DNA from 2 places in the Flavobacterium columnare genome. Region 2 is predicted to be linked to the other one. Evidence: riboswitches for the same ligand, from Rfam matches in the RefSeq annotation. Region 2 holds a riboswitch; the other holds the start of a gene.
What was found. Region 2 has a riboswitch for cobalamin ahead of HUE53_RS01800 (TonB-dependent receptor plug domain-containing protein). Riboswitches for the same ligand answer to the same signal wherever they lie in the genome.
Positions count from the first base shown of each region.

Region 1: linked by a shared signal. The riboswitch ahead of HUE53_RS12235 (TonB-dependent receptor domain-containing protein) and the one ahead of HUE53_RS01800 (TonB-dependent receptor plug domain-containing protein) in region 2 are both predicted to bind cobalamin.

Region 1 covers NZ_CP054494.1:2,782,801-2,799,654, reverse strand. The annotation lists gene HUE53_RS12245 (SDR family oxidoreductase) at 1-608, opposite strand, end outside; gene HUE53_RS12240 (HoxN/HupN/NixA family nickel/cobalt transporter) at 616-1,413, opposite strand; gene HUE53_RS12235 (TonB-dependent receptor domain-containing protein) at 1,427-4,048, opposite strand; cobalamin riboswitch at 4,162-4,361, opposite strand; gene cbiB (adenosylcobinamide-phosphate synthase CbiB) at 4,411-5,361, opposite strand; gene HUE53_RS12225 (pyridoxal phosphate-dependent aminotransferase) at 5,346-6,368, opposite strand; gene HUE53_RS12220 (cobyric acid synthase) at 6,365-7,846, opposite strand; gene HUE53_RS12215 (GHMP family kinase ATP-binding protein) at 7,852-8,697, opposite strand; gene HUE53_RS12210 (cobyrinate a,c-diamide synthase) at 8,760-10,106, shown strand; gene HUE53_RS12205 (hypothetical protein) at 10,957-11,709, shown strand; gene HUE53_RS12200 (DUF5675 family protein) at 11,722-12,132, shown strand; gene HUE53_RS12195 (hypothetical protein) at 12,193-12,357, shown strand; gene HUE53_RS12190 (DUF6943 family protein) at 12,590-13,045, opposite strand; gene HUE53_RS12185 (hypothetical protein) at 13,793-14,128, shown strand; gene HUE53_RS12180 (phosphoribosyltransferase-like protein) at 14,504-16,357, opposite strand; gene HUE53_RS12175 (hypothetical protein) at 16,441-16,854, opposite strand, start outside.
Region 2 covers NZ_CP054494.1:369,690-386,543, forward strand. The annotation lists gene HUE53_RS01730 (peroxiredoxin) at 1-65, opposite strand, end outside; gene HUE53_RS01735 (6-pyruvoyl trahydropterin synthase family protein) at 73-480, opposite strand; gene idi (isopentenyl-diphosphate Delta-isomerase) at 477-1,004, opposite strand; gene HUE53_RS01745 (NAD(P)/FAD-dependent oxidoreductase) at 1,101-2,663, opposite strand; gene HUE53_RS01750 (hypothetical protein) at 2,743-2,979, shown strand; gene HUE53_RS01755 (sterol desaturase family protein) at 3,045-3,872, shown strand; gene HUE53_RS01760 (TIGR03643 family protein) at 3,956-4,234, shown strand; gene HUE53_RS01765 (M61 family metallopeptidase) at 4,349-6,202, shown strand; gene HUE53_RS01770 (DUF4369 domain-containing protein) at 6,290-6,994, shown strand; gene HUE53_RS01775 (helix-turn-helix domain-containing protein) at 7,052-7,897, shown strand; gene HUE53_RS01780 (YbhB/YbcL family Raf kinase inhibitor-like protein) at 7,976-8,515, shown strand; gene HUE53_RS01785 (DUF4252 domain-containing protein) at 8,591-9,091, opposite strand; gene HUE53_RS01790 (hypothetical protein) at 9,096-9,368, opposite strand; gene HUE53_RS01795 (S41 family peptidase) at 9,415-10,827, shown strand; gene HUE53_RS01800 (TonB-dependent receptor plug domain-containing protein) at 10,949-12,859, opposite strand; cobalamin riboswitch at 12,928-13,207, opposite strand; gene HUE53_RS01805 (DUF2490 domain-containing protein) at 13,670-14,431, opposite strand; gene cobC (alpha-ribazole phosphatase) at 14,618-15,148, opposite strand; gene HUE53_RS01815 (adenosylcobinamide-GDP ribazoletransferase) at 15,133-15,933, opposite strand; gene cobT (nicotinate-nucleotide--dimethylbenzimidazole phosphoribosyltransferase) at 15,969-16,854, opposite strand, start outside.

The DNA of each region.
Region 1 (16,854 bases), 810 kb from region 2:
TTATTTATAATAGTTTCAATAATATTAATACAATCGTCTTGATGAATTACATTTATAGGTGCTTCTCCATTTTCAACCTCTTTTTTACCAGCCAGAAAACGTCCTGGCATTCGATCATAACCTATTAATCCTGAAAAACGGATGATAGTGGTTTTAAACTTAATTTGATCTAAAAGCATTTTTTCTACTGTTAATAAAGCCTTTCCACTTTCTTTTTCGGGTGTTCCTGTCTCCTTTTCTGTTACTATCTTATTGGTATTAGGATAAACCGAGGTAGAACTAATTAAAAGTATTTTTTGTATCTTACTTTTGAGAATTTCAGGTATTAATTTTTCAAATTGTTTTGTATGATATGTAATAATATCAGCTCTTCTTTTGGGTGGAAAATTAATTATCAGAATATCTGAATCTAAAAAATCTGCTATGTCTTTTGCTTCAATGTGGGTATCAGTTATAGAAACCAAATAAGGTAAAATACCTTTTTCTTGCAATAAAGGTATTTTTTCAAGAGTGGTAGTAGATCCCTTTACCAAAAACCCTTTTTTTATAAGGCTTTCTGCTAAAGGCAATCCTAACCAACCGCAACCTAATAGACTTATTTTTTGCATTTTTGTTTTACTTTATTTGCTTTTTTGAACGAAGATACAAATCAAAATATAAAATAAGAATGATTCCTAAAAATCCTAAGCCTACTAAATTGTTTTCTAAATCGTTTAATTCCATAGTTGGTTTAAAAACAGTTGCTATTTTATAAATAGGAATGATAAAGCACATTATTGTAATCAATATATTTAGTTTAAAACGATGTTTTTGAATTTTCGTACGATCAAATGTTTTTAATAATTTACTTAATAAATAGGAATCAATTGTTCCTGTAAAAATAAGTCCTATAGAAAAAACAATTCCTCCTATAACTGAAAATAACCAGTGATTGGTACCTGAAATAGCTAAGCCAAAAGCAGCTATTTGGGAAGAGGTATCAAATATAAATCCAAAAACAATTCCTGTTATAAATACTGTAATGGGACTTACTTTTTTATCTAAAAATTTAGGTATTAAATATTTTTTAAGGCTCCAAGAATTGTTTTTTCGGGAATATATTAAAGAATTTATATTTCCTATTCCCATTAGTAATAATAAAAACATGGGCAACCAATTAAGAACCCAATCAACCCAAATAGGAACTTGAAAATTATTTTTTAAATAGCTTAAAATTAAAGCTATCAATGTTACCATTACGCCATGGCCTAAAGTAAATAGGGTTCCGACCCATCTAGACCATGTATTTTTATTTTCGTGCAAACGATAGGTATAATTGTCTATTACGGCAATATGATCTGGGTCTAAACCATGTCGTAAACCTAAAATAAGTAGGATTAGTAATGCAGATAAATTATTATTTAATAGTTCCATAATGGGCTAAAATTTAAAAGAAATAAGAAATACTTCCTTTTAGGAAAAAAGGTGTTCCAGGGGTGTTATGAAAATCTATGATTGGCTCTATTTCATTTTTTAATTGTGATTGATCATAAAATTGGGCTTCATCCCATTTTGTATTAAATATATTTTCGGTAGAAAGACTAATTTCGTATCGTGGTCTGGTATATCTAATAACTACATCTGCTATAGTATAAGGTTTAGAATATACTGAGCCATCTTCAATAGCAGGACGTTCTCCCATAAAACGGTAACGTAAACTAGCGTTGATCCCATTTTCTAGTTTTAAGGTTAATCCTCCTGTTGAGTTCCATCTAGTATATAAAGGAATTAGATTTTTTTCTTTTGGAGCTTCTCTTAAAAAGCTATAGGCATAATTTAGGTTTGTATCTGCCCATAAAAAATCTGTAAATTGAATTTTTAAAGAGGCATCTATTCCATATTTTCTACTTGATCCTAAATTTTCAAAACTTCCATCATCTGAAATAAATTTAAATTCTGAGCCACTATCTGTCCACCAAGCTGTAAAATTAAAAATAGACTTTTTATACAATTTCATTATAAAACCTAAATCAACACTTTCTGATTGTGGAACAGGATTCGTGGCAGTAGGATCTTTACTAACCGCTGTATGTGCATAGTTAGAATGAAAACCTATACCCCATTTTGCATATACTGAAAAATTAGAAGTTGGAGTAAAATGAATTTGTGCTTTAGGGTTAAAACGATAAACAGTCTTTTTGCCCGAATTGTTATCCTCTATTTTATTTTTTAAATAAAAATTGAAAAGTTCATTTCTAAAACCCAATTTAAGTGACCATTTAGGTGCAAATTGCCAATCTTCATCTAAATATAAACTATAATTTGTAATAGCTACGTCATCATTTGCGGCTTTGCTTAAAAATGCTCTTCGTAGAACATAATCTCTTCCTAATCCTAATATATCCGTTCGGGTGACGAATCCAACTTCTGATGATAATTTTGTTGAACTTATATTATCGAGTCTATTATATGTACTTTTTAATCCAAATAAGTCCCTTTTTTCCCATTGTAATATTTCATCTCCGTTGATAGGGTCATTCATAAAAAAAGTAAAGTTTGAAAACAAATCAAAAATATTTTTGGAATAATAAAACTGATTTTTCCATGATTGATTTTCCTTTAGTTTAGTATCTAAAATAACGTTTGTATTGAGTCTTGATGCTATTCCTCCTTCTGAATCATCTATAGCACCGTATCTAGATAAAGTACCTTTTTCTATAGCTCGTAATGGCAATTGTCCAGAAGCATTCCAAGTACTTGAAAAATAAGATCCTGATAGTATAAGTGTTGTTTTTGGGGTAAGTTGTGCGTTGTATCTTCCAAAAAAATTAAAACGTTTGAATTTTAATTTACTTTCAAAAAAACCATCGGTATAATTATACTCTGAGGCAAAATAAGCGTTGTCATTCCATTTAGAAACTAAGTGTTTTTGATCTAAAATTTGAAGCATCGTTAAAACCCTTTGTGTATTAAACAAGCCCGATTCTAGTTTTACTATATTATTTTCTAAACGGTATTTAGAATTAAATTGAGCAGCTCCTGCCACTGAAAAATCTCCAAGAGAGGCCTCATAAGGTCCTTTAAAAAAATTAACAGTACCAATGGTTTCTGGAATCATAAAGTGCATATCCGCATACCCTTGTCCATGTGCATGAGAAGGCATATTAGCGGGTATACCATCCATTTGAATAGAAAAGTCTGTTCCGTGATCGTTATCAATTCCTCTTACAAAAATTTGTTCCGCTTTTCCTCCACCTGCATGTTGTGCAATAAATAGCCCTGGAACGGCTCTAAGTAAATCTTGTGCTGATTTTATAGGTTGTAATTGTAAACTGATTTGATCTATTTTGTTTTCTTGTTTTTTGATTGATAAAGCAGAAATAACCAATTCTTCTAAGTTCATTACATTGTGTAATAAGGAAATATTTAGTGATTTTTGTTCGTCTTTTTTGAAATTTATTTTTGTAGTAAATACATTATAACCTATATGAGAAACGACAATTGTTTTTATTCCTTCTGAAGCGGATTGCAACTTATATACTCCATTTTCTTGTGATATAGTACTTTCGCCAGATTCTTTTATTTTTATTGTGGCTCCTTCTATTTTGGTTTGGTTCGTTGCGTCTATAATAAAACCGTTAATACTACTTTGTCCTTGTGTTTTTTGAAATAAAAATAGGAAAAGTAAAAAACAACTTAAATTAAACAATTTAGTTATGAAATTGCTTTTATTTTTTTGAGGTTTAAAATCATCTTTTGTACTATTTGAAGAAAAAAGTAACTGCTCTTTTATTAATGTATCTTTTAGAATATGAGTTGTTACAATTTTATTTGAAGTTTCGATATTCACTTCTTTATACCAAGTATTTTCAGGTTGGATATTTACAATGGGGCCTTTTTTACAAAATCCTTGACATTTCGTTCGAATGGTATGAATTTCATCATTTAGCTCGTATTGTGTCAGGCTTTTTCGAAGCGTTTTAATATTTTCTTCTGCTCCATTATCAGTACAACAAGTACCATTACATAAATAAATGATTTTTTTAATCTTTGATAGATCCTTTGACATGTTTGATTTTTTTTTCGTTAATAATCCCGTTAACTGATTATTAGCGACTTTAGAAAAAGGACGTGTGAAAGATGGGAAGCATTACATTCACCCGTCAGCCTTTACTCCGAAAGCCGCGAATCAATACAAAGGCAGGTCTTCTGACTTGTTTTAATTATAACGCCTTCCCATTTTACTTTTTAGATAAAAACAGTGGCATTTAGTTATAATCTTTTTAAAAACTTACAGCAGCGGGTACTGTTCCAGATTTACACTGGATTCCCTTTTAATTCATTTCCAAAATGAAAACAAAACCATTGCGGCACGAAAGTACAAAAAACTAATAGAGTTTGTTAAAAAAATACTAGTTATAGAAGAAATTATCAAAAATAACCCAAAAACACTATTTTTATTATCAATATCATAACAATTGCCGTTAGAGTAACTAAATGATTTATAAAATATACTTTTTTGAATTCATTATGCTTAATAACACGAGGATTGGTTCCTATAAATGGTTTTTCTACGATCTTTCCGTGGTATTTATTAGGTCCACCGAAACGACAATTCATAATTCCTGCTAAAGCTGATTCTGGATAGCCTGAATTAGGACTTGCATGTTGAGTTCCAAATTTTAATACAAAAGGGAATAAGCTAAGTTTTCCACTAATTAAAACCATTAAAAAAGCAGTTATTCGAGCAGGGATATAATTAGCTACATCATCTAATCGAGCGGCAAATTTTCCAAAATAACAATATTTATCATTCTTATAACCAATCATAGAATCTAAAGTATTTATCATTTTATAAACCATCATAAATGGTAATCCTCCAATAGCATAATAAAAAAGAGGAGCAATTACACCGTCACTCAAATTTTCAGATAATGTTTCAAAAACAGCTATTCGTATTTGATTTTCAGAAAGTGTAGACGTATCTCTTCCTACAATCCATGATAAACGTTTTCTTCCTGCTTCTAATCCTTTTTCTTCTAATGTATCAAATACTTCTCTTCCTTCTTGTAATAGGCTTTTATTAGCTAGACCGTAAAATATAAAAAGACTGGTAAAAAGGATATAAAGGTTAAAATTAATATCTAATAAAATACTTGATAAAAAATAAAAAAATAAAAAAACAGAACTACATAATATTAGAGTAAGAAAAAGCCCCTTTATAAATCGGTAATTTCCCTTATTTAAAAAGGTTTCTCCAAAATAGATTGCGTTTCCAAAAAAACGAATAGGATGTGGTAAGCTTCTTGGATCCCCTAATAATAAATCTAAAAAATAACCTATAAGTAATGGTATTGAAAAAATAATTAAAGAATTGTCCATTGTTGAATAGCATCAATTAAAAGTTCATTTTCTAAAGGTTTTTGTGTTGCCACTCGGAAATATTTTGATGAAAGTCCTCGGAAATTACTAGCATCTCGAATGAGCAACTGATGCTCTTTTAAAAGGTATTCTTTTAGTTCTGGAGCCGTCTTTTTATTTGTTTTGCACAAGAAAAAATTAGTATTTGTTGGGTAAGCTTCTATGTTTTGAATTTCTTGTAAAGCATTAATAAATTGAGTTGTATCTGCTAGTATTTTTTCTATTGGTAATAAAATGTTAGCAGCATTTTTAACGATATATTTTCCTGCTTCAATTGCCATAGTATTTACGGACCAAGGCATTTTAACGGTTTCAATTGCTTGAATGTTTTGTTTTTGACTAATGATATAGCCTAATCGTAAACCTGGAATAGAATAGGTTTTGGTTAATGATTTTACAATGAATAAATTAGAAAAATTATTTATTTCATTAACCATTGAAATGTCAACCAATGTAAAATCTACATAAGCTTCATCAATTATAAATAATGTGTTAGGATTATTTTTTAAAAGAAAATGAAGGTCTTTTTTATGAAAAACCAATCCTGTTGGATTATTAGGATTTCCTAAAAAAACAGCTTCTGTAGAAAAAAGACTGGCTTTGTTTACATCCGACCATTTAATGAAATTTAATGAAATATCATGTACTTGACAAGCGTCATTATATTCTGCAAATGAGGGTATAATAATTGTGGCTGACTTCTTTTGTAAAAAGTGTGCTATTAAGTAAAATGCTTCGGTAGCGCCATTGGTTACTAATATCTGATTGGGTTTTAATTGGTGCCAACTAGCTAATTCTTTTTGCAATGATTCAGCATTTGCTTCGGGATAATGAGCTATTTTATCCCAATACTGAGAAAGATGTTCTTTCAAACCTTTAGGAAATCCTTCATAAAAAACGTTTGAACTAAAATTTGCTTTAATGCTTCCGTTATATAAATAACCGTCATCTCCATGTCCTAAAATCATGCTTCTGTTTCTTTAAGAACTTCATAAATATAGTTAATGTCTATATGCTCTCGTAAGTGTTGGGCTAATAAATCATATTGTTCTTCTTTAAAAGTCTTATGATCAAATGTACTTGCTGCTACTTTTTTATTGGTTTGTAAAAGTAAGTCTTTTATAACAATTTCATTATCCAATATTCCATGAATATAAGTCCCCCAACATTTATCAGATAAATAATAACCATCGCCTGTTTTGTCATCAAAAGTATTTAGAATAGACTCTTTGTTTTCTATTGTAGAAACGCCCATGTGTATTTCATACCCTTTGCATATTTTTTGGTGTTTTTTAAAATAAAATTGTACCTGACGTGTTATTTTTTTTTCTGTAAGAATCGTTTTAACAGGAAGTATTCCTAATCCAGCCATAGTTTCTATAGTTCCTTCAATATGGTTTGGATCTTCTATGGTTTGTCCCATCATTTGATAACCGCCACAAATTCCTATAACTATTTTATTATTTTTGTGTGCTTTTATAATCGCTTCAGCTACTCCATTGTTTTTAATATCAATCAAATCCGAAATGGTGTTTTTACTTCCTGGAATAATTACAATATCTGCTTTTTCTATTTCAGAAGTTTTTTTTGTATAAAATAAATTTATGTTTTTATGTTGTTCTAATACATTAAAATCCGTGTAATTTGATACTCTATTAAGCAAAATAACCGCTATATTTATTTTATTTTCTACTGCTTGGGAGGTTTTTTTTTGAAGACTAACAGAGTCTTCTTCTTCTATATAAATATCTTTCCTATAAGGTACCAATCCTACTACAGGAATACCGCAAAGAGTTTCTATTATTTTTTTACCTTCTTCAAAAAGACGTGAATCGCCACGAAATTTATTAATGATAATTCCTTTTATTAAAGCTTTTTCTTCAGGAGTTAATAAAGCTATACTTCCATAAACACTTGCAAAAACCCCTCCTCTATCTATATCCGCAATTAAAAAAGTAGAAGCATTAGCATATTTTGCCATGCGCATATTGGTTATATCTCGATCTTTTAGGTTTAATTCTGAAATACTTCCTGCTCCTTCAAGTACGATTGGATTGTATTGTTCTGATAATCGGGTATAAGCCGCTTGTGCTTCTTTCAATAATTCCTTTTTATCATTTCCCATAAAATAATCAAAAGCTGATTGGTTCCCCAATGGTTTACCGTTTAAAACAACCTGTGAGCTCTTATCATTAGTAGGTTTTAATAAAACAGGATTCATATCCGTGCTACACGCAATCCCACAAGCTTCTGCCTGAACTGCTTGAGCACGACCTATTTCAAGTCCGTCAGGAGTAGCAAAACTATTGAGTGACATATTTTGTGATTTAAAAGGTGCTGGATTATAACCATCTTGCTTAAAAATACGACAAAATCCAGTATTAATAATACTTTTGCCTACATCAGAGGCGGTACCAACAAACATTATAGGTCTTAATTTTTGCATAGAATTTATTCAATGTAAAGAGTTGTTTTCCAGTGTTTTTCGACTAAACACCTAACTTTAAAATCTATAGATTTTAAACGATAGGGTTCTATGAGTAATCCCATAAATGTACCACTATGTGCCACAAATAAACCACAATTATTTTCTATAGCAAAATCATACAATAAAGTAAAATTTTTTTTAGGCAAAATAGTTTCGTTTATAAGAGCACTTTTTGTAACGCATTCAAAAAATGTTGTATAATCATTATTTTTTGCACTTATTTTAAGAATAGAATACAGATTTTTAAATTCTATCATTTGACTTTCGGAATATTCTCTAGCCTTCGATATTTTAATTGTATCAATATCCACATTTGGATCCGAATCAAAATATAATATGGAATAAGAAATAGGATTTAAATTTTCTAAAATTTCTCCTGACTTTTGATTAAATAATAAAGAATTAAAATCCAGACAAGGATCCGTAGGGTCTATTTGAGAAGCTATTTTATAAAGAAAATGATTTGAAAATTGGGTCTTATATAACTTATTTAAAGTGAGCAAAATCCCTAATATATCAGTAGAACTAGAAGATAACCCTTTGCCTACTTTAAAATTCCTTTTTTGGTTGAAATAAATTTTATCTATAGGAGAAATTCCTTTTTTTTCTATTAATGAATGAAATAACTCCCTTGCTCTATTTGATTTTATATCTAGTTTTGTTTCTTCAGCAATAGAATTTGTACTTGCAATAGTATCTGTTTTAAATAATTTAGAAGATTTATTGCTTACTAAAAATGGTTGATTTTTACCAAAAGCTCCTTGAAGAAGCTCGCCCACTTTAGCATAAGTAGTAATCTGTATTGTCATTTTCTCTTTCTTTATAGAGTTACAAAGATAAAAATTGAGAATTGATTTTTATCTTTGAAATTATGAAACCACAATTTCTTATAGCAGCACCATCTAGTAACTCAGGAAAAACAACTATTACACTTGGTTTACTACGATTATTAAAAAATAACGGATATAAAGTACAACCATTCAAATGCGGTCCTGATTATATTGATACGAAACACCATACAAAAGCTGCGGGGGAGCCAAGTATTAATTTAGATACCTATATGATGAGTGAAAGTCATGTTAAAACTTTATATAAAAAATATAGCCAAGAGGCTGATATATCTATCATAGAAGGTGTAATGGGGCTTTTTGACGGGGCAAATCGTATGCAAGGAAGCAGTGCTGAAATAGCATTATTATTAAACATTCCTATCATTTTAGTTGTCAATGCTAAATCTATGGCTTACAGCGTTGCTCCATTGTTATTTGGGCTTAAAAATTTTAATCCCATGATAAAAATTGCAGGGGTTATCTTTAACTTTGTAAATACAGAGAGCCATTATTCTTTTTTAAAAGAAGCTTGTAATGATGTAGGCATTGAAGCTTTAGGGTATATCCCTTCGAATGCTGATATTACTATTCCTTCACGTCATTTAGGCTTGTTTATATCTCCTGAACAGGACTATGAATTAATAATTGAAAATGCAGCAAAACACTTGGCTAAATCTATTGATATAAATCGTATTTTATCAATTTGTAAAGCCGATATTTCTAGTACTAAAAATCATCCTTTTATTCCAAAAAATACAATCGAATTAAAAACCAAAATCAACCCTTTTTTTAAAGACTATACAATAGCCGTAGCCCATGATAATGCTTTTAATTTTACTTATTTTGAAAATATAAAAGGATTAGAAAATTTAGGCAAAATTATTTATTTCAGCCCTATCACAGATAGCAAAATGCCTAAAGCTGATATTTTGTACTTAGCTGGAGGTTATCCAGAATTGTATTTAAACGATTTAACAAATAATATATCTATGCGTAAATCTATCTTTGATTTTTGCTCTAATGGTGGAAAAGTAATAGCTGAATGTGGTGGAATGATGTATTTAGGTAATCAAATTATTAATTCAGAAGGAATTGCTTATCCAATGGTAGGTTTTTTACCTATAGAAACTTCAATGGAAAAAGCTAAACTTTCTTTAGGATATAGAGAAATAAGGTTAGATAATCAAATAGTTAAAGGACATGAGTTCCACTATTCTAAAATAATCGAGAAGAAGAAGATACCAACTGTTGGTCAAATTTTTAATGCTAAAGGAATAGAAGTGGCAACTCCTATTTATAGATTAAAAAATGTTATGGCATCTTATATTCATTTCTATTGGGGAGATTCTAATCTTGTTGCTGATTTTTTAATTCAAGTGCCTCTTTAGAGGCATCAAAAAAACAAAGGTTTAATGAAATTTGTTTGGTGATCCAAAATTTTAAAATTGTGGGAATATTTGTCAAACAAAAAACCCTAACTCCTTTACTTACAAGGGTTAGGGTTTTAAACCTGCGGAGAAAGAGGGATTTGACTTCCTATTTCAACATATTCTATAACAGCTCGTTACAATTGAATTTTTATTTGGGTAACCGATTTTACCCCCTTTTTAATCGTAAATAATTCATTTCATTTGTGAGTTGTAAATATACTCATTTGCAATGATATAGCAAATTAAAATTCAATAAACATTACTAAAAATTGAACAAGTTATTCAAGTATTTGATTGTCTACATCTTGATTAAAACTTGTTTTTATATTTATTCAATTTTAACCAAAAATCAAGTGAGTTACTTGTTCATATTTTATGCCACTATATGTACAGAACTCTTCAATCGTTAGAAACTCATTTTCGAGCTTATTGAGGTCTTTTTTTATCTTTTGCATCAATCTAGTACTTTGGCGATAACTCTTGCCTGTTATTCGCTGTATGTCCTTCGGATAGATGCATACCCTCTGATTATTCAATTTCATACTTTATCCATACCTTTGATATAGCTATGCTATACTTCTGACGTGCAGAAAATCTTTTGCAATTTAGTTATAATTTTTCATACTTATTTATTGTGTTTTTATGTTCATTTAAGACACTTGTGTCGATTTTGGACATATGGTACACTTGTGACTTTTTATTTAGTCAGATGCTTTGTAAACTTTGCTTTAATCATTCAAAATGTGGTTGCAACTGATTGATAGAATGAAGTAGATTTTAAATGAATGTTTAACAAAATTTTAATGTTATGGCTAGACAAAAAGACATAATTAAATTGAAAGGTACTATCGGCGATATTACCTTTTATAAAACGCAAGATGGTCATTTAGCGAGAGAAAAAGGCGGAATTGACGCGAGCAGAATTGCGAGTGATCCTGCGTTTCAAAGAACTCGTGAGAATGGTTCGGAGTTTGGTAGAGCTGGTAAAGCAGGAAAAATGCTTAGAACAGCTTTGAGACCGCTTTTAATCAATTCTGCTGATGGTAGAATGGTGAGCCGTTTGACACAGGCAATGGTTAAAGTTATTCAAGCAGATACAACTAGTGATAGAGGTTTGCGTAACGTTATTGATGGAGAAGCTGAATTATTATTTGGTTTTGAATTTAATATTCGTGGTAAGCTTGGTACCACTTTGTTTGCTCCGTTTGTGGCAACTATTGACCGAGTAGCTGGTGAAATTACTGTAGATTTGGCATCATTTATTCCTGCGAATATGATTGCGGCTCCAAGTGGAACTACTCACTACAAAATCATTTCTGGAGGAGCTGAAATTGATTTTGAAGCGGAAACGTATGTGGTTGCTACTTCTGAAACGGCAATTTTACCTTGGGATGGAACTGCTACTGCTCCAATCAATCAAGTGAATGCGGTTACTGCTAACTCAACTAAGCCATTATTTTTGGCTTTAGGTGTTGAGTTCTATCAGGAGATAAATGGGCAAATGTATCCTTTGAAAAATGGTGCTTTTAACCCATTACCCATTATCAATTGCGAAAGTTGATAGTGGCGTGTAATGGTTATTTGGTTAACTAGAACTTATTTCCCTGAAGGAACGAATGGTAAACTCGAATGCGAAGGCAAATTGATTTGTAATACAATTGAATTGCCGTGGAAGATGAACGAAACGAAGGTTTCCTGCATTCCGGAAGGGAAATATTTTATTAGAAAGCGATACAGTGCAAAGTATAAATGGCATTTGGAATTGGTGGAAGTACCAAATAGAAAGTTCATTCTGTTTCATCCTGCCAATAATGCTCAAAAGGAATTGCAAGGTTGTATTGCTCCTGTTACTAAACTTTCTGGACCTGGATTAGGTTTGATGTCGAGAAAAGCTTTTACGAAGCTAAAAGCATTTGTTTACAAAGCATTTGTTTACAAAGCATTAGACAACAAAGAAAGTGTTGAATTAATTATCCAATCTTAATTTTAGATTATGAAAAAAATCATTAATAGAGCAAAAGCTCCCACGCCAAAGTTTTTCAGAGTGCTTCGAACTGTTGGGTTGGCATTAGCTGCCGTTGGTGGAACTATTTTAGCTGCTCCAATTGCTTTACCCGCGATTGTAACTACCATTGGTGGTTATGTTGCAGTAGCTGGAGGAGTTTTATCAGCTGCAAGTCAGCTTACTACAACTGATGACAGTAAATAACCCCACATTGATGGAACTGCTGGAGGCACATTTTTAAGTATTGTACCTAATCTTTCCTCTGATGATATTGCCAAAACGGTTATCTTAGCAACTGTTGGAGCTGTGGTCAGTTTTACGATTTCGTTACTGCTTAAAAGCCTAAATAAGAAGCACAAAAAATAAGTTTAGCCCTAGTTGTGGTGACCTTTGGGTTAAACAAAATGAAAGCCAAGTCGTGAGACCTGGCTTTTTTTTATTTACCTATATATCTGTATAAAATTACTCTTCGCATATCATTGATAAGATTTAGATTTTCATGGAAACGTTTTTCGCTTTGTTCCAAAAGCTTTAAAGTTTCGATGTTTTTAACGTGCTCCTTGTGGTCTTTTATCTCTTGGTTAACTTTTATAGAAAATTCTTTTCTAATGTCGTGTAGGTTCAAAAAAGGAATTACTGAACCTCTAAGGAATTGATGCCAGAATTTTGTTTTCCAAAGTGCATAAGCAGTTAAATTGATAGTATCAAAATCAGCTTCGTTTTCAAAAATTATAACAAAACTGTTTGTAAATGGCTCTTTTTGTGGCTTTCCGCTGTTCATCCCTTTGTTAAGTAGGAATAAATGCGGTTTTGTATAGAAAGCTCCTTTTTTGTGGGTTTTAATGATAAATTTTAGCATAACATCGGCTTTAAAAATTAAATTAATTTTCAATTTTTTGCAGTGTTTCTTATGAAATGCAGATGTGCCTCGCTACGCTCCGCCCATCAAAATTTTTCAAAAGAAAAAAAAGAAAAAAAGAAAGCCATTCGTCCAAGTGGAAGGTTTAAAAAAAGCAAGTTTTTCAGAAAAAATACTACCCGATACGTGATTGAATTTGGAAGCGTCTAATCAGAAGTTAAATGTGTTTTGAAACTGTTTGGGTGGAGATTTTTTCTGAAACCCGAAGGGCTTGAACTTGCTTTTTTGAATACCTGGAACTTATCTTTGCTTCCTTTTTTTATTTATTTTTTTTGAAATTTCCAATCATAGTTGTTATGTAATCGGAGTTGAATCGGATGAAGTTATGGTTTACGAGATTTTGAATTGAAATCAGGTCGTCTTCTAAAGGGTATTGAATTTTAAAACAGGATAAATATCCATAGTCAAATCAATAAAAATGCTTTTATCCTGTTTTAAAATTCAATACTCTTTAGTTGGTTTGTTTTTTGAGGATGCCTTGTTCGTCTATTGTAATCCGGATTTGTAAATCAGAAAAATATTTGTTTTGAAAATGGAAAGTATCTTCAAAAAACAATGCATTATACTACCGAGTGCGATGTGGCAGTAGCGCAAGTAAGGGTATCATTTTTTATTTGCTTTTTGGGATGTTTCTGATTGCTTTAGTGGAAAAGCTGATGCCTGAAATTCAGTTGGCAGTCGCAGTGTTCAGTATGCAGCAGATTATCTAAAAAAAACGTTATGGCATTAGCTTTTCCGCTGGAGCAATTACTGCTGATTATCTGGCAAATAAAAAATGATACTCTTACTGGGAATTTTGGTTTTGTGGGTAATAAAATGGCTTTTACCCTAGGCAAATTAACTGAAATTGAAAGCCATTTTATTACTTACAAAAGCAATGCAAATACTACCTATTTAAACGCAAAGTTGATAAAAACAGTTAACGTGTACGTTCTTAAAAGCAATTATAACCGTATAGTTTCCGATGAAATGGTAAACGTTCTTAAAGACAGTGGCGAAGGACGATTTTTTTCTATGCAGGCTGGTGCGAGGAAGCATAGAAAAAAGTTGTCCTAGAGCCACTGGCACGAGCGTTGGGTGAGCGGCTTTTTTACATAATGTTATTATAGTGCATCCGTGATTTTGATTAGTAGCAGGATAGTCTTTATGCACTATAATGCCACATTATGTAAAGAAGCTTTGGGAAAAAAATTACTGGCATGAGTCGCTTTGCGAACGCGTTTTTGTTCCAAAAACCATGACAGTAATTTTTTTTTGAGCGTTGGGAAGGAGTGGCAACTGAAAGCCAAAAACGTCAATTTACCGCTAAACAAAAAGTACGTTCCGTTATTTAGAAATGAAATTAGTGAAATGAAGCAAACAAAGAATTGATGCTAGGAATACTTGGACTAGGAGCAATTTTTGTGCGGATGAATGAGATAATAACTAATTCTATCTTTGCAAAATTTTCTTAAAGTCTTTTAATTTATCTTCAACTTTTTTCTTCAATTCTTCTCCAATTGTTTCAACATATTCATAATTAATTTTAATGAAACCGCTTAATGTTTCCGGTTCTTCGTCGTAATTAATTTCATACTGAATTTCAAAATTCATTTCTTCTAAGTTCATTCTGGTCAATTCAATTTCCTCAATAATATTATCATTATGACCTAAACGACTTTTGTCAATTTTATACACATAATCTGTATCTTCAATAAATGGTTCTTTGGAATTAATTAAACTTAAACTTGGAATTTGAAATGGTTCCAAAGAAGATGTTATAATAGCATATTTTGACGAAGTGCTAAAGTCGTTAATATTTGGAACTTCAGATGAAAATTTAGGTTTTTTTAAATCAAAGAATTCATTCATTAAGATCTGACCGGTATTATAATAAAGTTTAACAGTTGGATTACTTGCTGCTATATTGCCATTATTATTTAAAATTAGATTAATCGATTTATTGCTTGAAAAACGAAAAATATATTCTTCAACTTCAATGAAAAAATCTTCTAAATCCTCATTATATTTATCAACACTTTTCTTATATTTTTCATAATCTTCATAACTTAACTCTTCTTTTAGTTTTTCCGACATATTTCCTAAAAGATTGGCAAAAGTTAATCTATTTGAATTATCTATTTTATTTTCTATATATTCAATCTTTTTCGGGAAAATTAAAGATAATAATTGGTATCTAATATAGTCTCTGGAAGGTATTTGTAATGTAATTGATTGCACTATTCCCTCATTAATTAATATACCAAAATTTATTTTAGGTTTTCGATTATTACTTGAGGAGTTCACCCAACTTTCGATAGCTTCCAATTTCATAAAATCAAGTTTTTCACCTGACTTGATGATTTTCTTTTGTTCTTGTGTTTCAGGAAATAGTGGGAACCATGGTTTGTTTTTATAAAATCCAAATTTCCAAAATATTGGAATTAATGATTTAGGAACATTATAATAGAAAACAGTCAATTTACCCAAGTTGCCGTAACCTAATACTCTGCTGTATACAGTTTCAGTAGACCATTTTTTATCTTCGTATAAAAATGTTGAAATTTCTTTTATGAATTTTTTTGAAAATTTTTCTTCCTCCTCACTATGCATGATATTTGATCCGTATTCAAGATAATTATCATAATCAACTTTACCTACATGGATTTTTATATCTAAGGAAAAATCCTTTCTAATTTTATCAATAATTTCATTGCTTTTTTCAGATAGTTGTATAGCATAACAAATTCTAATTGGAATTTGTTTTATTATTTCATATTGTTTTGGTGTGATTGGGTTTTTAAAAAATTCTGATTTATCTTTTCCTTTTATAAGTTCAGTAAAAAAGTCATATAATTGTGTCCCAGAAGTGATATTATCATCAAACAATATAATTACAGAAGTTTCATTTTCTTCGATATACTTTCCAAGTGAATTGATGTCTACAATTGAATTTAAAGTGTTCTCTTCGCTATCAAACAATTGTTTTAATAATTGATAACATACTACAGCACTGCTGTCTTGAATACCTCCTAAAGAAGATATCAAAGGTTTTTCTAATAACTCAGGCTCTATTTTTTCATAAGCTTTTTTTAGCAAATGTGTAATCTTCGAACTATCTAAAAATTGTAAATTACTTAATAATCGAATAATTATTTCAATTTGTTGAGAATTTTCGAATTGTGTTAAAAAATATATTACTCTATTTAAATCAATATTTACGACCTGATAAGAATTAATTTTATTTGTAATTTCATTTAAAATTGATAGACTGTCAATTATTAATTGCTTTGATTTAATATCCATAGGTTTCAGTTTTATTGTAAAAAAATGTCCCAAAAATTTATAAAATTTGGGACAAACTATATATCTAATTTTAAAATCAATTATTATTCTATCAACTTATTTGGATTGATAACAGGCAATATAAAATTACTTAAAGCTGTACCTTGAAAACGTGTCATTAATATTCCTCTTGAGGTTGAATATGTAATTGCAGCTAAAGCATTTCCTAAAGCAGGACTTATAGTAACTGTATTGTCTTCTTCTAATTTGGTTAATTCTTCAATGTTATCCACATGAAAAACATAGACAAAACTGAACGCTCCAATTGCTTCTTCACCATCTTGTTTTTCACTTTTGGTTTCAACATTTACTGAAAAATCAGCTTTAATTAATTTATCTGGAATATTAAAGCCTAATTCAAAGTTTACATTGAAATTGTGACCTTGAACTTTTTCTTCCTCAAAATCGAATGGACTATTAATTTGTCCTTTTATGATTTTAAAATCAACAATTTCAAT
Region 2 (16,854 bases):
TTTCCGTTCTGATCTTTTGCTCCAAAAAGAGGAAGTTTATCCCCTACTTTCAAACCTTTTTGCATAATTATACTATCCTTTATATGTAACGAAATTACGTGGTGTTTCAAACAAGGTAACTTCTAAATCATTTTCTTTTTTTATTCTTTTTCTAATTTTATTCCAGATAACAACTACAATATTTTCCGCAGTAGGTATTACATTTTCGAATTCTGGAACATCTAAATTTAAATTTTTATGGTCAAACGGAATTTCTACTTCTTCATAAATTATATCTGCCAGATCTTTAATATCAATCACATAACCTGTTTCTGGATTAATACTACCTGTAACACTGACTATCAACTCATAGTTGTGTCCATGAAAATTAGGGTTGTTGCATTTACCAAAAACTTTTTGATTTTGCTCATCTGTCCAATCTTTCCTATACAAACGATGAGCTGCATTAAAATGAGCTTTTCTTGACACTGTTACTCTCATAATGTATGCGCTTCTAAATAATGATAAAATTCGTCAAAAATAATCTTAAACCAAACTGTATATTGATGAGGATGAAGTTTTATATCTTGTTTTACTGCTTCAATAGACATCCATTTCCAGTTTTCTACCTCATCTGTGTTTATAGAAGGTGCTTCATTAAAATATCCTATCATTACATGATCTAACTCATGCTCTGTTAATCCGTTATCAAAGGGTGCTTTGTAAATAAAATGAAAAAGTTCTTTTAGTTCTGTTGTAAACCCCATTTCTTCTTGTAAACGACGTTTTCCTGCCTCTATATTAGACTCTCCTTCCCTTTGATGGCTGCAACAAGTATTGGTCCATAATAATGGGGAATGATATTTATGATGCGCTCTTTGCTGAAGCATTATTTCTCTTTGATCATTCAGTATAAATACAGAAAAAGCTCTATGTAGCAATGCCTTTTCATGTGCTTCTAGTTTAGGCATTAATCCTATTACTTGATCTACTTCGTTTACTAAAATTACTTTTTCTTCAATCATAGTTTTATATTACGGGAGTAAAAGTACGAAAAGTCTATCAATTACTACCCGATCCTTTTTATTTAGACTTCTCCTTACATCTCTTACACAAACTATTTAATTCAGCAATGTTTCTGCTGCTTTTATTGCGCATTTTTCACCATCTATAGCTGCTGAAATAATTCCTCCTGCGTATCCTGCTCCTTCTCCACATGGATACAGTCCTGTAATTTGCAAATGTTCTAACGTAACGTTATCACGAGGAATTCTAACAGGTGATGAGGTTCTACTTTCTGGAGCATGCAAAATGGCTTCATTCGTAAAGTATCCTTTCATTGATTTTCCAAATTGAACAAATCCTTCGCGCATAATTTGTGTTAAAAAGGAAGGGAACACAGTTCCTAACTCTACACTTGTTGTTCCTGGAACATAGGATGTTTTAGGGATATCTATTGAACCTTTTTTTTGAGAAAAATCAACCATTCTCTGAGCGGGTACTTTTTGTGTTTTACCTGCCATTTCCCATGCTTTTTGCTCAATGGCTTTTTGAAATTCCATACCAGCCAACGCTCCAAATTTAGCATACGGTTTAAAGTCTTCTAATTTTAATTCTACCACAATTCCTGAATTGGCTGTGACTTGATCTCTTTTAGATGGGGACCAACCATTTGTAACAACTTCTCCTGGACTTGTTGCGCAAGGAGCTATCACTCCTCCTGGACACATACAAAAAGAATACATCCCTCGTCCGTTAACCTGTTTAACAACAGAATATGGTGCTGGCGGCAGAAACGCTCCTCTAAAATCACACGAATATTGTATTGAATCTATTAAACTTTGTGGGTGTTCTGCTCGGACTCCTAAAGCAAATGGTTTGGCTTCTATTAAAACTTTTTTTCGATCTAATAATTCAAACACATCACGAGCGGAATGTCCTGTAGCAAGTATTATTTTTTTGGCTTTTATAACTTCTCCTGACTGTGTAACGATTCCTTCTACCTCATTATTTTTTATTAAAATATCCGTTACTCGTGTTTCAAATAACACTTGTCCGCCATATTCTTTGATTTTCTCTCTAATATCTTGAATAATTTCAGGTAATTTATTGGTTCCTATATGGGGATGGGCTTCTACTAATATTTCCGAAGAAGCTCCAAATGCTACCAATAATCTTAAAATACGATCTACATCTCCTCGTTTTTTTGAACGTGTGTACAGTTTTCCATCAGAATAAGTTCCTGCTCCTCCTTCTCCAAAACAATAATTAGAATCTTCATTTACTATATGGTCTCTATTAATTGCTTTTAGATCTCTTCTTCTACCTCTTACGTCTTTTCCTCTTTCTAACAAAATGGGTTTAATTCCTAATTCAATTAATTGTAAGGCAGCAAACAACCCTGCTGGTCCTGCTCCCACCACAATTACTTCTGGAGCATTGGTAACATCTTGGTAATTAGGTAACGTTATTTTATCTTCAATAATTTGTTCTCCTTGAAAATAAACAATGATTTTTAAATTTATTTTAATTGCTTTTTGTCGAGCATCAATCGATCTTTTAAGAATTACATAGTACTGTATATCTGCAACAGATACTTGTACTAATTTTGCAAGATGATTCTTTAGCATCATTTCATTAGAAGCTACCTCAGGCGATACTTGAATTTGAAGTTCTTTTGGCATTATCATTTTTTTACGTTGCAAAAATACTACTTATTTTCAAGTGAATCATTGTAAATTTGTATTTCAAATCTAAGAGAATATGCAAAGGAAAATAAAACTTATTTGGGATTTTAGAGGTCCCGCAGCAGCTAAAACCGCGGAACATCATGAAATTCATTTAAGAGAATATATTGAAATAGAACAATTCCCAATCAAAACCACTGGTTTTTCAGTACTGAACGAAATGCACGCTATAGCTTGGATGGTGGTAAATGATCAAAACATGCTTCGGGTTAGAGACGCATTAAAACCTCACAGAGGCGAATTATTTGAATAAAAAAACAAATCTTAATTCATTCATAACAAATAGTTTCTTAAATTTGGTTTTGAACTAAAATTTTTATGATTAACGAGATTACTAACTATTTTGAAACGATCCCTTCGTCTCATAGGTCTTTGATTTTATTTGGAGGCATTGCCTTTTTTTGGATTTTAGAAAGTGGTTTTCCTCGTTTTCGTTTTGAATACAATAAAATACAACATGCTTTTCTAAACCTATTTTTTACTTTTACAACGATAATTATCAACTTTTTTTTAGCAATCCTTTTATTTAAAAGTTGCGTCTGGGACAGTCAAAATCATTTTGGGATTATACATTGGTTTAACGTTAGTAATCTAGGATTACAGTGCTTCATAGGTCTTTTATTTATGGATTTTATAGGAGCTTATGTACCTCATTATTTACAACATAAAATAAAATTTTTATGGCGCTTTCATCTCATTCATCATACGGACACTTGGGTTGATACAACCAGTGCTAACCGTCATCATCCAGGAGAAAGTATTTTTAGGTTTTTGTTTACCGTTTTAGCTGTTTTGATTACAGGTGCTCCTGTTTGGCTGTTTTTTATGTATCAATCTTGCTCTGTTTTAGTATCTCAGTTTAACCATTCAAACATACAGCTCCCTAAAAAACTCAATTCATTACTATCAATTGTATTAGTTACCCCAAAAATCCATCGTATTCATCATCATTATCAACTTCCCTATACGGATAGCAATTATGGAAATGTTTTTAGTATTTGGGATCGTTTTTTAAGAACTTATCAAAATTTACCACAAGACCAAATTGTTTTTGGTATAGACACTCATACCTCTTTAAAAGAGCACAATAATTTAAGTAATTTATTAACTATTCCTTTTCAAAAATATAAGGATCCAAAAACATAAAAAAATTTTAAAAGTCATACCTTTTTATTAATATTGGTATAAGTATTGCATAAAGTTTAATACAATTTTGTTTTATAATTTAAATGAGAAAAAGTAAGATCGCTGAATTAGACAGAGAAAATTTAGAAAGACTAATCAGCATGGCAAAAGAAGAACGTAAACCCTTTGAAGCAATTAAGGAAGAATTTGGGGTTGGCGAAAGTGATGTAACAGAATTAATGCGTAAACATCTATCAAAAGATCAATTTGAACTTTGGAAGAAAAAAGTGGCGGCTTCCAAACCTAAACCTAAACCTATCAAAAATAACGATTTTGATGATGATTTGGACGGTAAGTATTATCTTAAAAATAAATTTGACTGATCCATACTCCTGCTTGACAGGAGTTTTTTGTTAATTTTATCACAAAGATTGCGTTACAAATTAGCAAACTAATATCTTTAATGGCAAATTTCTCAAATCTTTATTAATTTATTAATGAAAAAAATATTTTTATCAGCTGTATTAACATCACTATTTTTTACTGGTAAAGCAGCCCCCTTAAACGGTTCTAAAACCCCAGAAGTAAACGTTACAATTGATTTGAACACAATACAAGACGACAAGGTCATGGTAACGGTAATTCCTACTCCCTCTAAAGAGGATGTCATACTCTTTAGTATTCCTAAAACAGTTCCTGGTACTTATTCATCAGATAATTATGGGCGTTTTATTGAAAAAATAAAAGCTTATACTACAAAAGGAGAGAATTTACCGTTAGCAAAACTGGATGAAAACACTTATCGTATTACAGGTGCTAAAAAATTAGGTAAAATAACTTACTGGGTAAATGACACTTATGATACTGAACAAGTTGGAGGCATAGGAGGTGATGATGTTTTTTCGCCAGCTGGAACGAATATAGATTCTAATTGTTTTGTTTTAAACACGCATGGTTTTATTGGTTACTTTAGCGATAAAAAAGAAGTTCCTTACACCTTAACCGTCCTTCACCCTAACCATTTATACGGCGCTACCTCTCTTACCGATAGTGATCCTAGCAAAACCATTGATGTTTTTAAAACCAATCGTTATGCTACTCTTGTAGATCATCCAATAATGTATACAAAGCCAGACCTTGCTACTTTTAAAGTAGAAGATATGGATATTCTAATAAGTGTATATTCACCCACTGGAAAATACAAAGCAGCTGATTTAGCTCCTAACATGGAAAAAATGATGAAGGCTCAAAAAAAGTTTTTAGGGCCTATCAATAATACCAAAAAATACTCGATCCTAATTTATCTTACAGACGTACAAAAGCAAGATGCAAAAGGTTTTGGTGCTTTAGAACATACCACCTCTACTACTGTTGTTATGCCTGAAATGATGCCTTCTGATCAAATGGACGAACAGTTAAAAGACATTGTTTCTCACGAGTTCTTTCATATAGTAAGTCCACTAGGTGTTCATTCAGAAGAAATTCATTATTTTGATTTCAATGAGCCTAAAATGTCTAAACATTTATGGATGTATGAAGGAATAACAGAATATTTTGCTAATCTGTTCCAAATTAATCAAGGTTTAATTAATGAAGAGGAGTTTTATAATCGTATGACTGATAAAATTAGACAATCAGCCAATATGGACGATACAATTCCTTTTACTAAAATGAGTGCTAATGTGTTAACAAAACCTTATAAAGATCAATACCTTAATGTCTATCAAAAAGGAGCTTTAATAGGTATGTGTCTAGACATTATTATCCGCGAAAAAAGCAATGGTCAACGTGGTGTATTGGATTTAATGCAAAAGCTAAATAATGAATACGGTATTAATACTCCTTTTAAAGATGAAGCTCTTTTTGATAAGATCATAGCTCTTACTTATCCAGAAGTAGGCGATTTCTTACGAACTTATGTAGACGGACCAACTCCTATTCCTTATGAAATTTTTTTTGCTAAAATGGGGGTTACACAAGCACAAACAAAGGTTCCAGGAAATGTTTTTATAAAGGAACAAACACCTTATATAACCGTTAATCAATCCACTAAAGAAATCGTAATTATTCCTGGAATAGAGCTTCCTGAATTTTACAGTCATTTAGGATTAAAAGGAGGCGATTCTATTTTGGCTGTAAATGATAAAAATTACAACTTAGACAATATTTACGATATGATTATGGCGAGTCAGAGTTGGAAAGAAAATGAAAATATTTCTATTAAAATCAAAAGAGATCAAAAAGAGGTTACTTTAAAAGGTGTTATAAAACTTCCTTTTGAAGAAGTAACTGGCTACAAATCTACTGACGATAATAAAAAAGCTTTAAAAGAAGCTTGGCTAAACGGATAATTGAGATTTCTTATGAATTTAAATCCTCAAAATACAGTTGAATTTTGAGGATTTTTTTTATTACATTGCAAAAAATTTAGAATAAATATGTACAAAAAAGTTATCGTAGCAATTACTTTTGTGTTTTTTGCTTCATGCGCAGACAAGGCACCTGCAAAAGATGAGGTAATCGTAACAGGAAATATAAAGGGGTTAAAAAAAGGAAAGCTATACATCCAAAAAGTACAAGACAGTACTCTAGTAGCTTTAGATACTATTGAATTAAATGGTTCCTCTAATTTTGAGAGTTCAATTAAATTAGATTCTCCTGAAATGCTTTATTTGTTTGTGGATAGAGGACAAACGAATTCAATGGATAATAATTTGTTGTTTTTTGCAGAGCCAGGAAAAATAACTATTGATACGGATCTTGATTTCTTTTTTGCTAATGCAAAAATTACAGGTTCTAAAAACCATGATCTTTACAAAGAATATAAGGATATCATTGCTAAATTTAATGAGCAACAGCTTCAATTACTTCAAGCTAAAATACTCGGAAATAAAGGCAATAAAAACTATAATGAGCTAGACAATCAAAATAAGCAGGATCAGTTATTAAAAAGAAAATATTTGTACTCTGCTAATTTTGCGCTTACCCATGCGGATCACGAAATTGCTCCCTACATAGCGCTTACAGATATTTATGATATGCAACCTAAATTTTTAGAGGAAATACATAAAAAAATGTCTACAGAGGTAGCCAATTCTAAATACGGTAAAAAATTTACGGATTACTTAAAGAAATCAAAATAATAAAAAAGCGACGATTAACTCTTTTAATTGTCGTTTTTTATTTAAAAACTTAATTTAATGAATACGCAATTGGTTCATAATTTACCCTTTGATTTTTTTCAGGACAATCACTTTGAGTGTGCTATTTATTTTTATAACACACAACAGTCTAGTAAAAACATCCCTGTTACTTTTACCCACAATGTCCTTTGTTTTTTACTAAATGGATATAAAGAAGTCATTAGCAACCAGAATAATATTTCTATCCAAAATGATCAATTTTTTTTATTACAATCTGGAAATAGTCTAATGACAGAACGTTTAATAGGAGAATCAGGCTATAACAGTATTCTTTTTTTCTTTTCGGATCATTTTTTAAATCAAATTTTATTAAAAAAACAAATTGAACTACCAAAAGCAACTCATTCAAATCAAACGGTATTAAATATCCGAAAAGATGTGTATGTTAACCTATTTGAAAAATCATTACTTTTATTAAAAAACGATTTTAATAAAGCCCCTCATCTTACTCATGTAAAGTTAGAAGAAATTCTGTTGTATTTACTTAACAAAGAACCTAATCAAATTGCTCCTTTTTTTCAAAATACATTAAGCCGTCATAAAAACAAATCAATAAAGGATATTGTGCAGCAGCATGAGAACAGCCCCCTTACTATTGATGAACTTGCTTTCTTATCTAATATGAGTGTTTCTACTTTTAAAAGAAAGTTTGCTGAAATATATCAAATTTCTCCTAAAAAATACTTTATTTCAAAAAGAATGGAAAAGGCTCGAAATGAGTTAATGCTTAACAAGAGACCTTCTGATCTTTACCATGAATTGGGTTATGAAAATTTATCTGCATTTAGTAACGAATTTAAAAAGTATTATGGAGTATCTCCTAAAAACTTCAAAATGGACTAAAAGAACATCTTTTTGGACTTTTAGCGCAATAATATTCCCAAACTTAATCTTAAATTTGCATTATAAAATAACATAAAAATGAAAAAGATATTAACCTTGCTTGCTTTTATTTCTGCTTTTACAGCAAGCGCGCAAACTTTTACTTTAAAAAGTAATGATCTAGGAGGTCAAGCAACTATGAAACAAGTTTTTAACGGTTTTGGTTGTACGGGTGAAAATATGTCGCCTCAATTATTTTGGGAAAATGCACCAAAGGATACTAAAAGTTTTGCTGTTACAATACATGATGAAAATGCACCTACAGGAAGTGGATGGTGGCATTGGCTTGCTTTTGATATTCCTGCTACAACTAAAGAATTAAAAACAGGAGCGGGAGATGTTACTAAAAACTTAATGCCTGCTGGTTCAATACAAAGTATTACTGATTTTGGCAAATCAGGTTATGGGGGTCCATGCCCTCCTGAAGGACATGGTTTTCATAAATACACGATTACTGTTTATGCCTTAAAAACGGATAAGTTAGGTCTAGATAAAAATGCTAGTCCTGCATTAGTAGGTTATTACTTAAATGGCAATACAATTGAAAAAGCTTCTATTGTGATGTATTACAAAAGATAATTTTAACAACTCTTTTTAGTTAAAATAAACGGTTCCAAATACGGCTTACTATTTGTATTTGGGACCATTTTTTTGTTATTTTTTAGCGGCTCTGTTTAATTCTTCTCCTCCTGGCAAATTCATTCGTTTGGTTAAAAGTGAAATTTCATTCAATGAAAAATTACCAGTTAAAGACATTAATATCGTTTCTTTTCCTTCCATAAACAATAATAATTCTGATACATTTGTACTTCCTGGAATCATTTTTACATAGATTTTAGTACTTTTTCCGTTTTCATTCACGCGCATTAATTCTTCTAATTTATCACTATATTGTTCTATACTAGTACGCATATCGGAAATGGTTTTAGAGTGACTAGTTTTAAAAACTTTTAAATAATCTAGTTTTTTTATCAAATTTAAATACACTTGATCTTCTTTCGTTTCCATTTTCACTTTGCTCATTAATTCAAACATTTTATCATTTACGATAACAGAAGAGACATTATTATTACTTTCAAATTTATCAAAAGGAGTTTGTGCCGTGCCTAAATAAAATGATAAAATACTAAAAACTAAAACTATTTTTTTTTTCATTTTTTTACTTTTTAAAAATTTTGCGTGTCGTTTGATCATACTCTTTTAACTTATTTACATTTTTCATGCCAGAGTTCAATTGAGCCGAAATCAGATGTAAAGCTTTTTGTGTTTCTTTATACGCTTCTTCTGGGGTTTGACAAGTTCCTAATTGGGTGTTGGCAACCTCTTCCTTTTGTTTTTCAAACCAATAATAGTAACTTCCAAACGCTACTGAACCAATTATAAATGTTAAAAACCAAAATAAATTTCGGTTTTTTATATTTTCTTTACGCATTTAATATAATTTTAAGCTCATAAATTTACATCATATCCTTTTATAAATGAAAAAAAATATAACCAGGCTTTTAATCATCCTAACCGCTGGTCTGTTATTTAGTTGTAATGACTTAGATGATCAACCACAATATAACAGTTTAGATCCTTATAATTTTGTATGGAAAGGTTTAAACCAATATTATTATTATCAAGAAAATGTAGCCAATCTGAGCGATCACCGTTTTAATTCACAAGAGGAACTGAATTCATATCTGAGCAGCTTTACAAAGCCTGAAACTTTATTTGAAAATTTGATATACAATCGAAAGAATATTGATAAATTTAGTTTTATAACTTCGAATTATACTGTATTAGAACAGATTCTTTCTGGAACGAATGATAGTAATGGTATGGAGTATGGGATTAGTCCTAAGAATGGAAGTCAAACTGAAGTTTTTGGCTGGGTAAAATACATCATGCCTAATAGTGATGCTAGTACAAAAGATCTAAAACGAGGGGATCTTTTTTATGGGGTTAATGGTATTCCTCTTACTCGTAGCAATTATCGTGAATTGTTATCTAAAACAAATTATACTTTAAATTTAGCTTCCTATGATGGAGGTGCTATTACACCTAATGGAAAAACAGTGGCGTTAGTTAAAAAAGCGTATTCTGAAAATCCTGTTTATATTACCGATGTGATAGAGGAAGGAAATAAAAAAATCGGTTATTTAATGTATAATGGTTTTTATACGTATTATGAACCAGAATTAAATCAAGCTTTTGGTAAATTAAAGGCGGCTGGAATAACGGATTTAGTCTTGGATTTACGTTATAATTCAGGAGGATCCGTAGCAACTGCTACTCGTTTAGCAAGTATGATTACGGGACAATTTGAAGATCAAATTTTTGCTAAAGAGCAATGGAATTCTAAGATTAGTAGAACAATAGATCCTAATAGGTTATTAAATAAATTTACCTCACAGCTAAAAGATGGTACTCCGATTAATTCATTAAATTTGAATAAAGTATATATCTTAACAACCGCTAACACTGCATCTGCTAGTGAATTGGTTATTAATTGTTTAAAACCTTACATACAAGTAGTTCAAATAGGCGATACAACTACGGGCAAGAATGTGGGATCTATTACACTGTATGACTCACCAAACTACACAAAACGAAATTTGAATCCAACTCATAGATATGCTATGCAACTGATTGTTTTAAAAATTGTTAACAAAGTAGGTTTTGGAGATTATGAAGCGGGTATTACGCCCGATGCGACTAATATATTAACGGAAGATATAAGTAACCTAGGGGTTTTAGGAAATAGGTCTGAACCTTATTTAGCTAAAGCAATGAGTTTAATTAAATCAGGTGATAGAATTGGCATTCAGAAACCTCCGTTTAAAGTTTATAACAAAGTTATTGATCTTTCTAAAGACGATTTAAAATATGAAATGTATGTAGATTAGAAAAGTGATCAATCTCATTTTATATTTTATAATAAAAAAATCACATATCTTAGTATGTGATTTTTTTATTATAAAAGTGGAGTACACATTAATTTTTTATATTTCAGATAATCTCTACTGATTAAAACTGAAAATTCATTCCGATTTTAAAGTTTCTCCCTCTTGTATTATACCCCATGGTTTCTATAAATTCTTCATTTAATAAATTTTGAACGGATCCAAAAACACTCAAATGGTTTGATAATTTTACTTTCAGATTCGTATGAAATAATTTATAAGCCGAAACGGATACGTCTGTTGCTCTAAAAGTAGAAGAATTGTAGTATGATACGTTTCTAAAATCTACAAACTGAAATTGAGCATCCCATGCAATAGATTTAGTCAATTCAACCGATAAACTAGCATTTATTCTATGTTTTGCAACGGCTTTTGCAATAGCTTGATCATTTTCTACAAAAGTATAATTACCCGTTAAGGTTATTTTTTCTAGAGGTTTGATCATTATATTGGATTCAATCCCTTTTGATTTATTTATTCCTTCTATATTTTCATATTGCCATCCTGTATTTGAGGTCTTCTTTTTAAAAGCAATTGAATTATTTTCTTCTCTATAAAATCCAACTGCTGAAATTTTCATTTTTTGATCAAAAAAACTTTTTTCAAAACCAGCTTCAATAGTAGTATTTTCTTGTGGTGTTAAATCTTTATTACCATACTCCGAATACACTTGATATAATGTTGGTGCTACTACTGCTCCTCCTATTGATCCATATAATTTTAAATTGATTTTTTCAAAATTAAAACTTGGATTAATATTAAAGATGACATAATCTTTATAAACGCTGTGTTTTAAATAACGAGCTCCTGCATTTACATTTAATCCAAACTTAGTGTTTAATACTGCTGTAATATAAGGATCTAACATGGTGTATTTAGCGTCTTGATTATAAATATTAACATAAGGGGTAGCTTGAAGCATATCAAAATATTGGAATTGAACCCCTGTGATAAAAGCTAAAGAGTTTCCTATATTGTATTTATTAAAAACGTCAACATTTATATTTCGTGATTTAGAGAAGGATTCTGTATAATTATTTAATGAAACTCCTGAGAGTCTTTTTTGTTCATAAAAGCCAAAAGAAGAATTTATTTTCAACTCTCCTTTTTTATACTTCATTGAAGGAGAAAAGCCTCCTCTAAACTGTTCTCCTATTAAAGTATTTACTTCATTATCTACAAAGGCCCCTGTATCGTAGGCAAATCTTAAGCGATCATAGTTAGCAAAAAAATCCAATTTAATTTCTTTATTTATTGCTACTCCTAATTGTTGATTAAGATTAACTCTTGAAAACTTATCTTTTTCAAAATCATCTCCTTTTGCTTCACTAATACCTGTTATTTCTGCGCTATTTAGAGAGGTTAAAAAAGAGATTTTTCCTTTTGTCCCGTTCAATGAAAAACCTTGATTGTATTCTTCTGGTTTATACTTTTTGGTGGTTGTTAAATTTTGAGTTCCTATATTAAAGTAGGCTGTTCCTACGACTCCTTTGTCAGTTGCTTTTTTTAATGTAATATTAATAACTGCTGTGGCTGCATTAGCACCATATAATACGGAGGAAGCTCCTTTGAGTACTTCTATACTTTCAACTTGTTCTACGGGTAATAATCGTAAATCATACGTAGTTGAAATACTTGATGCATCTACTACAGGATTACCGTCTATTAGAATTAATACTTGTTTTGTACTTCCTCCTCTAACAAACAAATCTAAATTCTTTCCTACTCCACTCTGACTTCCTACAACTTCAAATCCAGCTAACTGGCTTAATACCGTAGCCACACTTTGCCCTTTTCTTTGTTCTAAATCTTTTGATGTGATTTTTTCAATCGTTCTACCTGTTTTTGTTTTGTTTTGCAGAAATTTAGTCTCTGATACAACTACTTCTTCTATTTTTTTTGATTCTTGCTCTTGTGCAAAAGCACTACCATACATACACGTTAAAACGCTTGCTAATAAAATGTTTTTTTTCATTTTAATTCTTTAAATGCGGAAAAAAAGACAGAATTTACCCAACCCAAACTTTTTTTCCCGAAAGTTTGTTAATAAAATAAATTTAGGCAGGTCTCCTGGCTTGCGTCTTGTAATTAACCTTCCCGTTTTAAATTTCAAACAGTGGTTGTAGATCATTACAAGCTGAATAGCTTACAGTTGCGGGTACAGCTCAGGTTTTGATATTGGATTTCTTATTTTAGATATTGATTTTCAGGAATACGGTTCCGTTATCATTAATCTTCAAATAATTTATCTATAATCTCACTCTGATTCCCTTTTAAGCTGACTTTTCACAAAAGTCGAGCACCATAAATTCACAGGCAAAGTTAGTACATCTTTTAAAAAAAATAAAAAAAAACAGATTCCTTTATTAAAAATTCCTCAATAAAAGAACCCTAAAATCCATATATTTCAAAGTTTAGAATATAATTTAGTTTTATTTCATCTCCAATTATTGTTATACTATTTAAACTTTGAAATTTCCTTATAATATTTTTTTTTAACCTTGAGACTGTCCAAAAAGTTCGCAATCTTTTCATTTCGATCAAAGGGAGAGTTCGAGTTGTTTTTAAAATGAAAAAAAACGTATCGAGAACTTTACTTTTAATCCAGTATATTTTAGGTTTAAATGGTATTACCTCTTTATCTATAATAGTTTTCTAATACCTAACCTATATTGAGCAAAATTTGAATAAAAAATGCCCCAAATAGTGTCTAACTTTTTGGGGCATGTTCAATGTTGTAGTTTTTTTTATTTAAAACAAAGGTCTTTTTACGAAGCTTTTAAAATTATTTTTTCTTTGACCAATCTAAGTTCGTTACATAAGAAATCCTTAGCGTGGGATTATTTTCTTGTATGGTGTTAGGTACATTCCATAAATTTTGGTGAATGTAACTTAATTGAATTTGATGTTGAGGGTTTAAATTATATCCTAAACCTGCAATTACTCTATTTTGTTGTACAAATGTTTTGGCTGCTTTTACTCCTATATTCATAAATATCTCATCTCCTAAAAAAGCAAACAATTGAGGTTTATCTTCTTTTTTAGTTAAAGTATAATTTACCAAATACATGTATCGTAAACGATTTCTATAGTCTCTATTAGTTATAACAAAATCTCCTGCTTCATTTTTAGTAGCTACTCCTACCCAACGACTCTCATCGCGTAGACGATGGGTAAATTTAAAATCATTTTTAGCACAGCTATAAACACCTTGTATCCATACGTTATCCTCTGGTGTTACGACTCTATTTAAAGGAACATCTCCATAAACAAAAAATTCATGGTGTGTATAACCTATGCTACCACTTATTTGTTTGGTAAACTGGTAATCTACAGATGGGCGTATAAAATATTGTTGTTTTTGATCAAATCCGTTAGCGAATATTAGAGATCCTTCTAGTGTTAAGGAAAGTTTTTTTCCTATCATGTTTTTTCCTAAATAATGCAACCAAACATCATTGTTATGATTTATTACTTGACCAAATACGTTATTGCACAAAGAAAATAACACGAACAAAAATAGTGGTGTTTTAATACTTTTTTTCATATTTTTTTGTTTAAGGGAGCGCAAAGGTACAATAAAAAATAAAAAAATATTTTTTTTTCACACACATTTATAAAAACACTTACTTTTTTGAAAAAACACCCCTGATCTTAGTCCCTCACAAACAAATTAGTATCAATTAGTTAGGAGTAAAACATTCTTTTCTGAAAAAAGATTAGATTCTTTATTTCATTTAATTGAAAGCCTTTTTACTTCTCCAAAATCTACTTTGTAAGTAAAAGCATCTTTAAGAGGTTGTTTTTCTAGGTAACATATTAAACTTCTTATAACACCTGCATGAGTAAAAATAACTAATGGTTTCTCTAATGTCATTTTTTGTATTGTTTCCCAAAATTCAACTACTCTTTCGTATAAAACTTGAAAAGACTCTCCCATAGGAACTGGAATGTTTACAAAATCTTCCATCCAAGGATTTAATTCTTCCTCTGGTATTGCATCCCATTTTTGTAATTCCCATTTTCCAAAATTCATTTCCTTTAATCGGTTGTCTACCGTTATCTCTTGTTTTGAAAAACAATATTCAGCCAATTCTACACAACGTGTCAAAGGACTAGTATATACGAATGCTTTTACTGGTAATTGTTTTTTTATCTCTTGAAATTGTTTTAAAAAATTAGGTACTAAGTTTACATTGCTCTGTCCATAACAAACTCCTTTGGGACAAATGGTTTCGGTATGGCGTACTAAATAAATTTGCATAGTGTTAGAAAAGATAAAAGGGTTACTACTTCGCTAATCTGTTCTAAAGCTCCTAAACAATCGCCTGTGTATCCTCCAATCCATTTGGTAAAATACCGTCCCATATACAAACGTGTGAGGAGCAAAGCGGGTAATACCACCAAATAATATGGATTGTAAATACAAGCCATACAAGCCAATGGTGTTAATCCAAAGAAAAGGACTCCTATTACTTCATATTTACTAAAACCTTTGGTTATAGGTTTACTTTTACTTAATTCATCTTCTCTTACATACGGTAACGTAAAGGAAAGTGAAATGGCATTTGCTCTGCTTATACTATGGTAGGTAATAAATAAAAAGCTTGCATAAGCATATTGGTTCCAAGAAGGATTAGGGATTCTGTTCATTATTTCAAAAAGGAGTAAAAACTTGACTAGTAATAAAAGTACAACTCCTATAGCTCCATAAGCTCCTATAGCGCTGTCTTTCATAATTTTTACTATTTTTTCTTTTGTCCAACCTCCTCCAAACCCATCGCAAACGTCCGCAAATCCATCTTCGTGAAAGGCTCCTGTAATCAGCACGCCTGCTACCATGGAAAAAACAGTGGCTATTAACAATGAAAAAAGATAATGAGCTCCTAAAAATACTAAATAAGATAGACTTCCTACTAACCACCCTACTAACGGAAAATAACGTGTTGCTTTATTTAAATAACTAGGATCATGATGAATATGTTTTGGACACGGAATACGTGTATAGAACATTAACGCTGTAAAAAAGATGTCTAGTTGTTTTTTCATTTTTTTATGAACCTTAGGTTATGAAAATAGCCTCTTTAAAGGCTTTCACTAACGCCTGCTTCTTCAAAACTTGCCATTTGATTTAAAAAATTAACGGCTCCTTGTATGATTGGAAAAGCAAGGGCTATTCCTGTACCTTCTCCTAGTCGTAATCCTAAATCTAGCAATGGTTTTCCTTTTAAATAGTGCAACAAGTTTTTATGTGCTTTTTCTTGTGAACAATGACAGAATATGGCGTTTTTTAGGATTTTTGATTCATAAGTATACGCTACTAAAAAGGCTACTGAACTAATAAATCCGTCTACTAGAATTAACATATTGTTTTCAAAGGCTTGAAGCATTCCTCCTGCCATTTGATAAATTTCAAATCCACCAAAATGGGCTAATTTTTCATCTATCATGGAGGATCCTTTGTAATTTTGTAAAGCTGTTTTTAAAATAGTTGTTTTTCTATCTAATGCGTCATTAACTACTCCTGTCCCACTCCCTACACAATCTTGAATTGGAATTTCTGTTAAAATACTCATTAATACAGCAGAAGTGGCTGTGTTTCCAATACCCATTTCTCCAAAGCCAACGCAATTAGAGCCTTTTGTGTGTATTTCTTGTACAATTTGTCTTCCTTTTTGTAAACATTCTTTAAACTGCTCTACTGACATGGCAGCTTGCTCTAAAAATGATTGAGTTCCTTTTGCTACTTTTTGATGTATTATGGGTAATGAATTATCAAAATCAAAATTTACTCCTGCATCAATTACTTCTAATGTCAATCCATTTTGTTTTGAAAACACATTAATTGCTGCCCCACCGTTTACAAAATTCAAAACCATTTGAGGGGTTACTTCAGCTGGATAAGCACTTACGCCTTCTCTTGCTATACCATGATCTGCTGCAAAGACTAAAATATGTGGATTTCGTATT